DNA from 3 places in the Mesorhizobium vachelliae genome. Region 1 is predicted to be linked to each of the others. Evidence: predicted binding sites of a transcription regulator. Region 1 holds the regulator's gene; each other region holds the start of a gene.
What was found. Region 1 encodes PhoB, which activates phosphate uptake and scavenging genes when phosphate is short. Its sites were predicted from a motif close to TGTCATNNANCTGTCAT; they were not measured.
Positions count from the first base shown of each region.

Region 1 (3,278 bases):
GGTGACCATCTTCCAGTTCGCTCTCAGCCCTTATGAGGAATGGCAGCAGCTGGCCTGGACGGGCGCACTCATAATCACCCTGACGGTTCTCGGGCTGAGCATCTTCGCCCGCAGCCTAACCGGACGCAGAGAGGACAGATGAAACCGATGTTGTCCACCGACCTGAACGCACCCGACACGACCGTCGAGAAGGCCAAGATCGAGGTCAAGAACCTCAACTTCTACTATGGCCAGTCGAAGGCGCTGAAGGACATCAACCTGTCCCTACCCGAGCGCAGCGTGACGGCCTTCATCGGCCCGTCGGGCTGCGGGAAGTCGACGCTGCTGCGCGTTTTGAACCGCATCTACGAGCTCTATCCGAAGCAGAGCGCCGAGGGCCAGGTGCTGCTCGACGGCAAGAACATCCTCGACCGCTCGCAGGACCTCAACCTGCTCAGGACCAAGATCGGCATGGTGTTCCAGAAGCCGACGCCGTTCCCGATGTCGATCTATGAAAACATCGCCTTCGGCGTCAGGCTCTATGAGAAGATCAGCAAGGCGGAGATGGACAACCGCGTTGAGTCGGCGCTGAAGCGCGCCGCGCTCTGGAACGAGGTCAAGGACAAGCTCAACGCCAGCGGCCAGAGCCTGTCGGGCGGCCAGCAGCAGCGCCTGTGCATCGCCCGCACCGTGGCGGTGAAGCCCGAGGTCATCCTGCTCGACGAGCCGGCCTCGGCGCTGGATCCGCTGTCGACGGCCAAGATCGAGGAACTGATCGACGAATTGCAGGCCGACTACACGATCGTCATCGTCACCCACAACATGCAGCAGGCGGCGCGCGTCTCGCGGCAGACGGCATTCATGTATCTGGGCGAGCTGGTCGAGTTCGACCGGACCGAGAAGATCTTCACCTCGCCCCGCGAGAAGCGCACGCAGGACTACATCACCGGCCGCTTCGGCTGAAGACATACGAGGACATCATCATGGCCGAACATACCGTCGCCTCTTTCGACGAGGACTTGAGGCAGATTAGCCGGCTCATCAACGACATGGGCGACCTCGCCGGCTCGATGGTCGGCGCCTCGACCAGGGCGCTGCTTGAAAGCGACAATGCGCTGGCGCAGCGCGTCGTCTCCGACGATGCCATCATGGACGCGCGTCAGCGCGAGCTCGACGACCGCGCCATCACGCTGATCGCCAAGCGCCAGCCGATGGCGGACGATCTTCGAAACGTGGTCGGCTCGATCCGCATGGCGGGCGACCTCGAGCGCATCGGCGATCTCGCCAAGAACATCGCCAAGCGCGTCGGCTCGGTCGGCGTCAGCGCCGCGCCGCGCGACCTCACGCATTCGATCGATTCCATGGCGCAGCTGGTGCTGATCCAGGTCCAGGGCGTGATCCAGGAATACACAGTGGGCGACGCCACGGCGCTGGCCAAGCTTCGCAACGACGACGAGCGCATCGACGTCAAATACACCTCCGTCTTCCGCGAGCTTTTGACCTACATGATGGAGGACCCACGCAACATCACCGCTTGCACGCATCTTCTGTTCTGCGCCAAGAATCTCGAGCGCATCGGCGACCATGTGACCAACATCGCCGAGAACGCCTATTATGTGTTGACCGGCACGCAATTGCCCGCCAACCGTCCGAAGCAGGACGAGACGGCAATGTCGGCGCCGGCGGCCTGACGAGAAGGTTACCCCGATGATCGCGCCACGCATCATGGTGGTGGAGGACGAGGAGCCGCTGGGGGTGCTGCTCCGCTACAATCTCGAATCCGAAGGTTACCAGGTGGAAGTGGTGACCCGCGGCGACGAGGCCGAAATCCGCCTTCAGGAAAACGTTCCCGACCTGCTCGTGCTCGACTGGATGGTGCCTGCGGTGTCCGGCATCGAGCTCTGCCGGCGTCTCAGGATGCGGCCCGAGACCGAGCGGCTGCCGATCATCATGCTGACGGCGCGGGGAGAAGAAAGCGACCGCGTGCGCGGCCTTTCGACCGGCGCCGACGATTATCTGGTCAAGCCGTTCTCGACGCCGGAGTTCATGGCCCGCGTCAAGGCGCTGCTGCGCCGCGCCAAGCCGGAGGTGCTGTCCAGCGTGCTCAAGGTCGGCGACATCGTGCTCGACCGCGAATCGCACCGCGTCTATCGTAAGAAGAGCGAGATCAGGCTCGGCCCGACCGAGTTCCGCCTGCTCGAGTTCATGATGCGTCATCCCGGCCGCGTGTTCTCGCGCAGCCAACTGCTCGACAATGTCTGGGGCGAGACGATCTATATCGACGAGCGTACCGTGGACGTCCATGTCGGCCGCCTGCGCAAGGCGGTCAACAACGGCCGCATGCCGGACGTCATCCGCACCATCCGCGGGGCGGGGTACGCGATCCGCGAGGATTAGGGGTAGGGTGCGAAGACGCTGACCGTTCTGTGTCAGCGGATCGCATGCGTCGGCGATTAGCCGAGACGCTCATGCTTCGTCATCCACGGGCGGAGCAAGGAGCGTAGCGACGCAGCGCAGACCCGAGGATCCATTCCGTGACTTCGAGGCGCCGGGGCGGTGCAGAATTCTGCTCCGCTGCGCCTGCGATCGAGGTAACGGCATGGATTCCAGGGTCTACGCGACGGAGCTTCGCTCCTGCTCCGCCCTGGAATGACGAAGCTGCGGGGTCTTCGCTAACTTCCAGCGCCTAAAGCGCTTCGCTTCATGCGCTTAGGCTTTTGATTTTACGCATGTCTTCGTCCCGAAACCGGCTTCCACTTTCGGGAGACATGCTCTAGCAGGACATGGAAACCGACGATCACTTCAAGGCTGATCAGGCGACGTTCTTCCCCGCGCCGCTTCTCGCCTGGCCTCCCGGCGCGAAAATCTCCTGGTCGACGAAGGTCAGCGCGCGCATGGCGCAGCCTTCGCGGATCAGCGGCAATTCGTTCGGCTCGGTGTCGAAGGAGATCGATTCGGAGTGCTGGCCGCCGGCGGTCTGGGCGATCGCCTCCCTTAGCGCCGGCTCGATCAGGTCGAATGCGGCCGCGCTGACACCGACCATGGCGACCGGCGCCGGGTCGATGAGGGCGAAAAGGCTGCCGAGACCGAAGCCCAGCGCCTCGCCTGCCCGGCGATAGGCCTCTCGCTCGGGGCCGTCCTCCTGCCGGGCCTTCGCGGCCAGCGCGCGCATGTCGGCATCGCCGACGTCGGTCGGCGCGGCATCCTCGCTTATTCCCATGGCGCTGCGCCAGATCGCGTAATTGCCGGCATAGGCCTCGACGCAGCCGCGCCTGCCGCAGCGGCAAAGCGCGCCGCCC
Region 1 is NZ_JAVIIR010000010.1:35,273-38,550, forward strand. It holds gene pstA (phosphate ABC transporter permease PstA) at 1-142, shown strand, start outside; gene pstB (phosphate ABC transporter ATP-binding protein PstB) at 139-942, shown strand; gene phoU (phosphate signaling complex protein PhoU) at 963-1,670, shown strand; gene phoB (phosphate regulon transcriptional regulator PhoB) at 1,687-2,376, shown strand; gene RFM41_RS20980 (ROK family protein) at 2,792-3,278, opposite strand, start outside.

Region 2 (3,278 bases), on a different contig from region 1:
GTGCCGAGGAAGGCGACGATGTCATCGATCTCGGTGTCGGTCAGCGCCGGCTTGTCGCCGGGCTTTTTGCCGTTGAACGGTGGGTCGGTGTTGAGGTTCGGCCAGTAAGCCTTTGGCAGGTCGTCGAATTTGTCGACCGTTCCGTCGGCCTTCTTCGGATACCAGCGCGCGGGGTCGCTGTCGCGGCTGGCATAGAAGGCGACCGCCTCGCGCAGCGTGTGGAAATAGCCATTGTGGAAGAAGCTTTTGCGCAAGGCCACGTTGCGCAGCGTCGGGGTCTTGAACAGCCCGCAATATTCGGCGCGGCCCTTGAAATCGGTGCGCAGCGGGCCGCAGAGGCCAAGGTCGACATAATTCGGGTCGGCATTGGCCGGGATCGCCGGGTTGCGCGGCACGGCAATCGCGATCAGGCCGTAGTCGGTGAATTGCGGCGGCTCGCCGTCATTGGCGGGCTCGCTCAGATGGCAGCTTGCGCAATTGCCCTTCGCCGCGTCCTCGAACAGCACGCGGCCGCGCAATTCCTGCGCCGAGAGCTGCGCCTTGCCGGCGAGGAAAGCGTCGTAGCGGCTGGAATAGGGATAGAAATCGGTGCTGCTCTGCTCGAAGGTGCCCAGCGCTTCCACCGCGGCGTCGAAGGCGTCGTGAGGATGCTCAAACACATCGGCGCCGAAGACTGCCTTGAAGGCGTCGGCATAGGGCGCCTTGCGCAGGCTGGCGACCACCTCGTCCTCGTCCTTATTGCCCATCTCGAAGGGCGACAGCAGCGGGATCTTCGCCTGGTCCTTGCCGTGGTCGGCGCGGCCGTCCCAGGTCAGGCCGCCGGTCGGACCATTGTCGACGCTTTCGTCGCCTTCGTCCTCGGAGTCGTAAAAATGCTCGGTGAAGGCGGGTGCGGCCTGCAGGTAGCGCAGCGACGGCACGGCGCGAACGCCGGGCTGGTCGAGGTTAGGTCCGCCCATCTCGACCGGCGCCGCAGAGGCCGGTCCGAAAGCGTGGTTGGGATCATGGCAGGACGAGCAGGCCTGCTTGCCTGAGGCCGAGAGAGACGGATCGAAGAACATCTGCCGCCCGAGCGCCGTCAGCGCATCGGCGCGAGCAAAGGCTTCCTGGCGCGACATCGGGCCGGGATGGACGCTGCCGGTAGGGAGACCGTCGCTTGGCCACAGGATGATGGTGGCGACAAGTGCGGCGGATATCCGGTGGATCATGGCGGTTAATCCCGTTCGCCAACGGCGTAGGGGTGATTTGCTACGGATTGATGACGCGGCCCTGTCTCCCCTCGGAGATGGCGCTCCACCTGTCACAAAGCTGACAACCACTCGCCCTAGCGTCGCCTTGTTCCTCCAGCCATTCCCCAGCCACGAGGCATTTTCCAATGATCCGGTCCTTCCTCTCGCTTTGCCTCGCTTCCACGGCGCTGGCATCGTTCTCCGCTGCTGCCCAGGCCGCTCCTCCCGGCTACGACAAGATCGACACCGTCGTCGTCATTTACGCCGAGAACCGCAGCTTCGATAATCTCTATGGCGGCTTCCCCGGCGCCAACGGCCTAGCCAACGTGTCGCCCGACCAGGCGCGCCAGCTCGACCGCGACGGCAAGCCGCTTTCCGAGCTGCCGCCGGCCTGGGGCGGGCTGACCGGCAAGGGCGTGACGCCGGCGGTGACGGAAGCGCAGAGCGCGCATCTGGCCAACGCGACCTTCGCCATCGACGATCCCAAGGGCTTCAACGAGGGCACCAACGTCGTCACGCACGATCTCTGGCACCGCTTCTACCAGGAGCAGATGCAGATCGATGGCGGTCGGAATGACAAATTCGTCGCCTGGGCCGATTCCGGCTCGCTGGTGATGGGCCATTACGATGGCTCCAACCTGCCGATGTGGGCGATCGCCAAGAAATACGTGCTCGCGGACAATTTCTTCCAGGGCGCCTTCGGCGGCTCCTTCCTCAACCACTTCATGCTCGCCTGCGCCTGCGCGCCTTATTACCCGAATGCAGACACCAGCCCGGTGAAGGGCCAGATAGCCGTCGTCGAACCGGACGGCGTGACGCTGAAATCGGCCGACAATTCGCCGCCTTCGGCGCTGGGCGGCGTGCCGAAATTTGCCAATGACGGTGCCATCACGCCCGACTTCTACGCCGTCAACACCATGCAGCCGCCTTACCAGCCGAGCGCCAACAAGCCGGCCGAGGGCGGCGACAAGGCGCTGGCCGATCCGGCTGCGCCCACCACGCTGCCGCCGCAGCACGAGATCACCATCGGCGATCTGCTGTCGCTCAAGGGTATCTCATGGGCCTGGTATTCAGGTGCCTGGCAGGCGGCGCTCGACGGCAAGAACGCCACGCCCGTTCCGAATTTCCAGTTCCACCATCAGCCCTTCAACTATTTCGCCGCCTACGCGCCGGGCACGGCCGCGCGCGCCGAGCACATCAGGGATGGCGGCCTCGACGGCGTCGAGTTCATCAAGGCGATCGACGACGGCAAGCTGCCGGCGGTCACCTTCTACAAGCCGCAGGGCAACCTCAACGAACATGCCGGCTATGCCGATGTGACGTCCGGCGACCAGCACCTGGCCGACCTCGTTTCGCATCTGGAGAAGAGCCCGCAATGGGCTCACATGCTGGTCGTCATCACCTATGACGAGAATGGCGGCTTCTGGGATCACGTCGCGCCGCCCAAGGCCGATCGCTGGGGCCCCGGCAACCGCATCCCGGCCTTCATCATCTCGCCCTATGCGAAGATGGGCATGGTCGACCACACGCAGTACGACACCACCTCGATCCTGCGTTTCATCACCAACCGCTACGACCTGCCGGTGCTGCCCGGCATCGTCGCCCGCGACAAGGCGCTGCGCAACAACGACCAGCCGCCGATGGGCGACCTGACGGCGGCGCTCGATCTGACGAAGTAGCGTCTCGGAACTTGGGTTCCTCGCCCCCGCCAGAGGCGGGGGAGAGGTGTCCGCGAAGCGGACGGAGGAGGGGCTTTCGTAGGGCGCTCCCCTCTCTGTCTCGGCTTCACCGAGCCACCTCTCCCCCACATTCATGGGGGCGAGGAAACGCCAGTCGCCCAACGCCTTGCCCTTGACCATTTGCCTTAGCTGTCCGCTATCTGTTGCCATCAGATCAGACGAAGGACATCCAATGGCGGACCTCAAAGTCAGAACCCGAAACGTCGGCGCGGTTGCCGTCCTGCCGCCGGGTGGCCTGCCCACCATAACCACCCCGACCGGCGGCGCCGTCGATGTGGTCACGCAGGTCAGCGCGCCCGGCTTCAGCCCG
Region 2 is NZ_JAVIIR010000015.1:148,037-151,314, reverse strand. It holds gene RFM41_RS27055 (cytochrome-c peroxidase) at 1-1,208, opposite strand, end outside; gene RFM41_RS27050 (acid phosphatase) at 1,376-2,908, shown strand; gene RFM41_RS27045 (OsmC family protein) at 3,141-3,278, shown strand, end outside.
Region 2: the regulator PhoB is predicted to act here: its motif matches at 1,248-1,264, upstream of RFM41_RS27050 (acid phosphatase).

Region 3 (3,278 bases), on a different contig from region 1:
ACGAAAACGCAAGTTTCAGTCCATGCCAACACTATCTTAGCGCTTATGCCCAAGTGGGGGAGATGTCCGGCAGGACAGAGGGGGGCGCTGTCCCGCCGGACTTGCGAATTTGCAAGCGGGACCCGAGCTTACCGTCTCAGAACCTCCCGCTCCTCCCACCCGTACAGCCAGTCGAGGTCCGCGGCGAGCTTCTCCGCCGGCCGCGTCGCCAGCACCAGGTTGCGCGCTATCGCTACCGGTCCCCAGGCGTGCCAGGCCAGCCGGTTGAGCGCGCCGCGTTTCAGCACTTTTTCGACGCGAGGCCGTCTGAGATTCTCCCAGATAGTCAGGCTCTGCTTCGGATCGCCCGGAAAATCGGCGACCAGATTGGCGAGCATCGAGGCGTCCTCGATCCCCATGGCCGCGCCCTGCGCCGCGAATGGCGTCATGGCGTGCGCGGCGTCACCGATCAGCGCGACGCCTTCAGGCATGGTCCAGCGCCGCTGCGCGACCGTGTGGATGGGGAAGGCCGTCCATGGCCCGGCAAGCGCCGCCAGCTTCGCCAGCGTTGCCGCCGTGCCGCGCATGGCAGCCGAAAGAATGGCTGGGTCGGCATGGCCGGACCAATCTTCGGCGATGCGCTCGCCCTTGGTGAAAGCCGCCAGGTTGAAGGCGCTGCCCTTGCTCACCGGATAGGCGACCATGTGGAAGCCGGCATGCAGGAAGGTGGTGACGCAGTCGGTAGCGCCGATTTGCATGAAGGTCTGGCCGGCGGCGCTTTCCGCCGGGACCGTCGCGCGCCAGGCCAGCTCGCCGGAAAAGCGGTTTGCCGCAAAGCCGGCCGGCCGGGCAAGCCCGGCGCGAACCGAGGACCAAACGCCGTCGGCTGCGACCAGCAGGCCGCCCGCGACATTCGTCGCTTGGTCGTCGATCTCGACCGTCGCGGTCACGTTTTGCGGGTCGACGGCGATGCCGGTCACGCGCGCGCCGGTGACAAGCTCGATGCCGGGCCGTTCCGCTACTGCCGCCATCAGCGCCGCCTGCAGGTCGGCGCGGTGCGCCACGAGATAAGGCGCGCCCCAGCGCTCTTTCGCGGCTTCCCCAAGCGGCACGCGCGCCAGCTCGCGCAGGCTCCTTGCGTCCTTCAGCACCACCGCTTGCGGCCGGATCGCCTCGGGTAGCAGGCGATCGAGCACGCCGAGCCGGCGCAAGATACGCGTCGCATTGGGGGAAAGCTGGAGGCCGGCGCCGGCCGCTTCGAGCTGTTTGGCCTGCTCGAACAATTTTACCGGAAAGCCGCGCTCGGCAAAGGCAAGCGCAGCCGTCAGCCCGGCAATGCCAGCCCCGGCGATGACGATTTGCCGGGACCGTGTTTCAGCCATGATCGGAGAAAAAGGTCAGGCGGCCTGGTCGACATAGAGGCAGCCGGCCGGCTGCGTTTCCGTCGCCTTCAGCGAAGGCGAATAGCGATAGAGCGTCGAGCAGTAGGGGCAGACCTTCTCATTGTCGTCGCCCATGTCGAGAAACACATGCGGATGGTCGAAAGGCGGGTTGGCGCCGGTGCACATGAATTCCTTGACGCCGATCTCGATGACCGGATGGCCCGCGTCGTTCTGGAAATGAGGAATGCTACCGCCTGCCATCGAAGTCTCCAATTCGGTTCGGCCAGTGGGTGTGGCCAGCCTGCATCTGGAGCATAACAGACCAGTTTGCAAGATCGATGAAATCAAACTGTCGCAAAAGCCTGTCAGAGGATAAGTTGAGCCGGTTAAGCGCATGAGGCCGGGCGCGGAGCGATTCCGTGACGATCATGCGCCACAAAGAAGTGCTAGAGCGTCGCCGAACGGCAATATGCGGCGCGCAGGGACGGTTGCGGGCAAGAGCGGGAAACCATGAACGAACTGAAGCCGGTGCAGAGCGAGTTCATCACCGTCGAGGCGGCAAGCCCGGACGGTGGCAATCCCGACCGTTTCGTCAACCGTGAATTCTCCTGGCTGCAATTCAACCGCCGCGTGCTGGAGGAATCGCTGAACGAGCATCATCCGCTGCTTGAACGCGTCCGCTTCCTGTCGATCTCGGCCGCTAATCTCGACGAGTTCTTCATGGTCCGCGTCGCCGGCCTTGCCGGCCAGGTGCGTGAGGGCATCGCCCTGAAAAGCCCGGACGGCCGCACCCCCGAGCAGCAGCTCGAGCAGTTGCTGCGCGAGGTCGAGCGCCTGCAGGAAGATCAGCAGAAGAGCCTCTCGGCGCTGGTGGTCCTGCTCAACAAGGAAGGCATCGAAAGCATCACCCGCGATGCGCTCACCAAGGACGAGAAGGCCTGGCTGGAGGAGCATTTCCAGGAACAGGTTTTCCCGGTGCTGACGCCGCTGTCGATCGACCCGGCGCATCCGTTCCCGTTCATTCCCAATCTCGGTTTCTCCATCGCGCTGCAACTGCGCCATCGCAAGAACGGCGAGGAGATGAGCGCGCTCTTGCGCCTGCCGGTGGCGCTCAAACGCTTCATCCGTCTGCCCGACCGCAAGCATCATGTGCGCTTCATCCCACTGGAAGAAGCGGTCGGCATCTATATCGGCAAGCTTTTCCCTGGCTATGAGGTCAAGGGTTCGGGCACATTCCGCATCATCCGCGACAGCGATATCGAGGTCGAGGAAGAGTCGGAAGATCTCGTGCGCCTGTTCGAGACGGCGCTGAAACGGCGCCGGCGCGGTTCGGTGATCCGCATCGAGTTCGACACGCTGATGCCGGCGGAATTGCGCGATTTCGTCGCTGGCGAGCTCGGCGTCTCGGCGAGCCGCATCAGCGTGCTGACCGGCCCGCTGGCGCTCAACCAGATTTCCGAAATCGTCGCCATTCCGCGCGACGACCTGAAATTCACGCCTTACAATCCGCGCTTCCCCGAGCGCATCCGCGAGCATGGTGGCGACTGCCTAGCTGCCATCCGCGAGAAGGACATCATCGTCCACCACCCCTACGAATCCTTCGACGTGGTGGTGCAGTTCCTGCGCCAGGCCGCGGCAGATCCGGAGGTGGTGGCGATCAAGCAGACGCTCTACCGCACCTCCAACGACAGTCCGATCGTGCGCGCGCTGATCGACGCCGCCGAAGCCGGCAAGTCGGTGACGGCGCTGGTCGAGCTTAAGGCGCGCTTCGACGAGGAGGCCAATATCCGCTGGGCGCGCGACCTCGAACGCGCCGGTGTCCAGGTCGTGTTCGGCTTCCTGGAGCTGAAGACGCATGCCAAGATGTCCTTGATCGTGCGCCGCGAGGACGGCCGTCTGCGCAACTACGTCCATCTC
Region 3 is NZ_JAVIIR010000019.1:122,946-126,223, reverse strand. It holds gene RFM41_RS30015 (FAD-dependent monooxygenase) at 129-1,361, opposite strand; gene RFM41_RS30010 (zinc-finger domain-containing protein) at 1,377-1,622, opposite strand; gene RFM41_RS30005 (RNA degradosome polyphosphate kinase) at 1,872-3,278, shown strand, end outside.
Region 3: the regulator PhoB is predicted to act here: its motif matches at 1,701-1,717, upstream of RFM41_RS30005 (RNA degradosome polyphosphate kinase).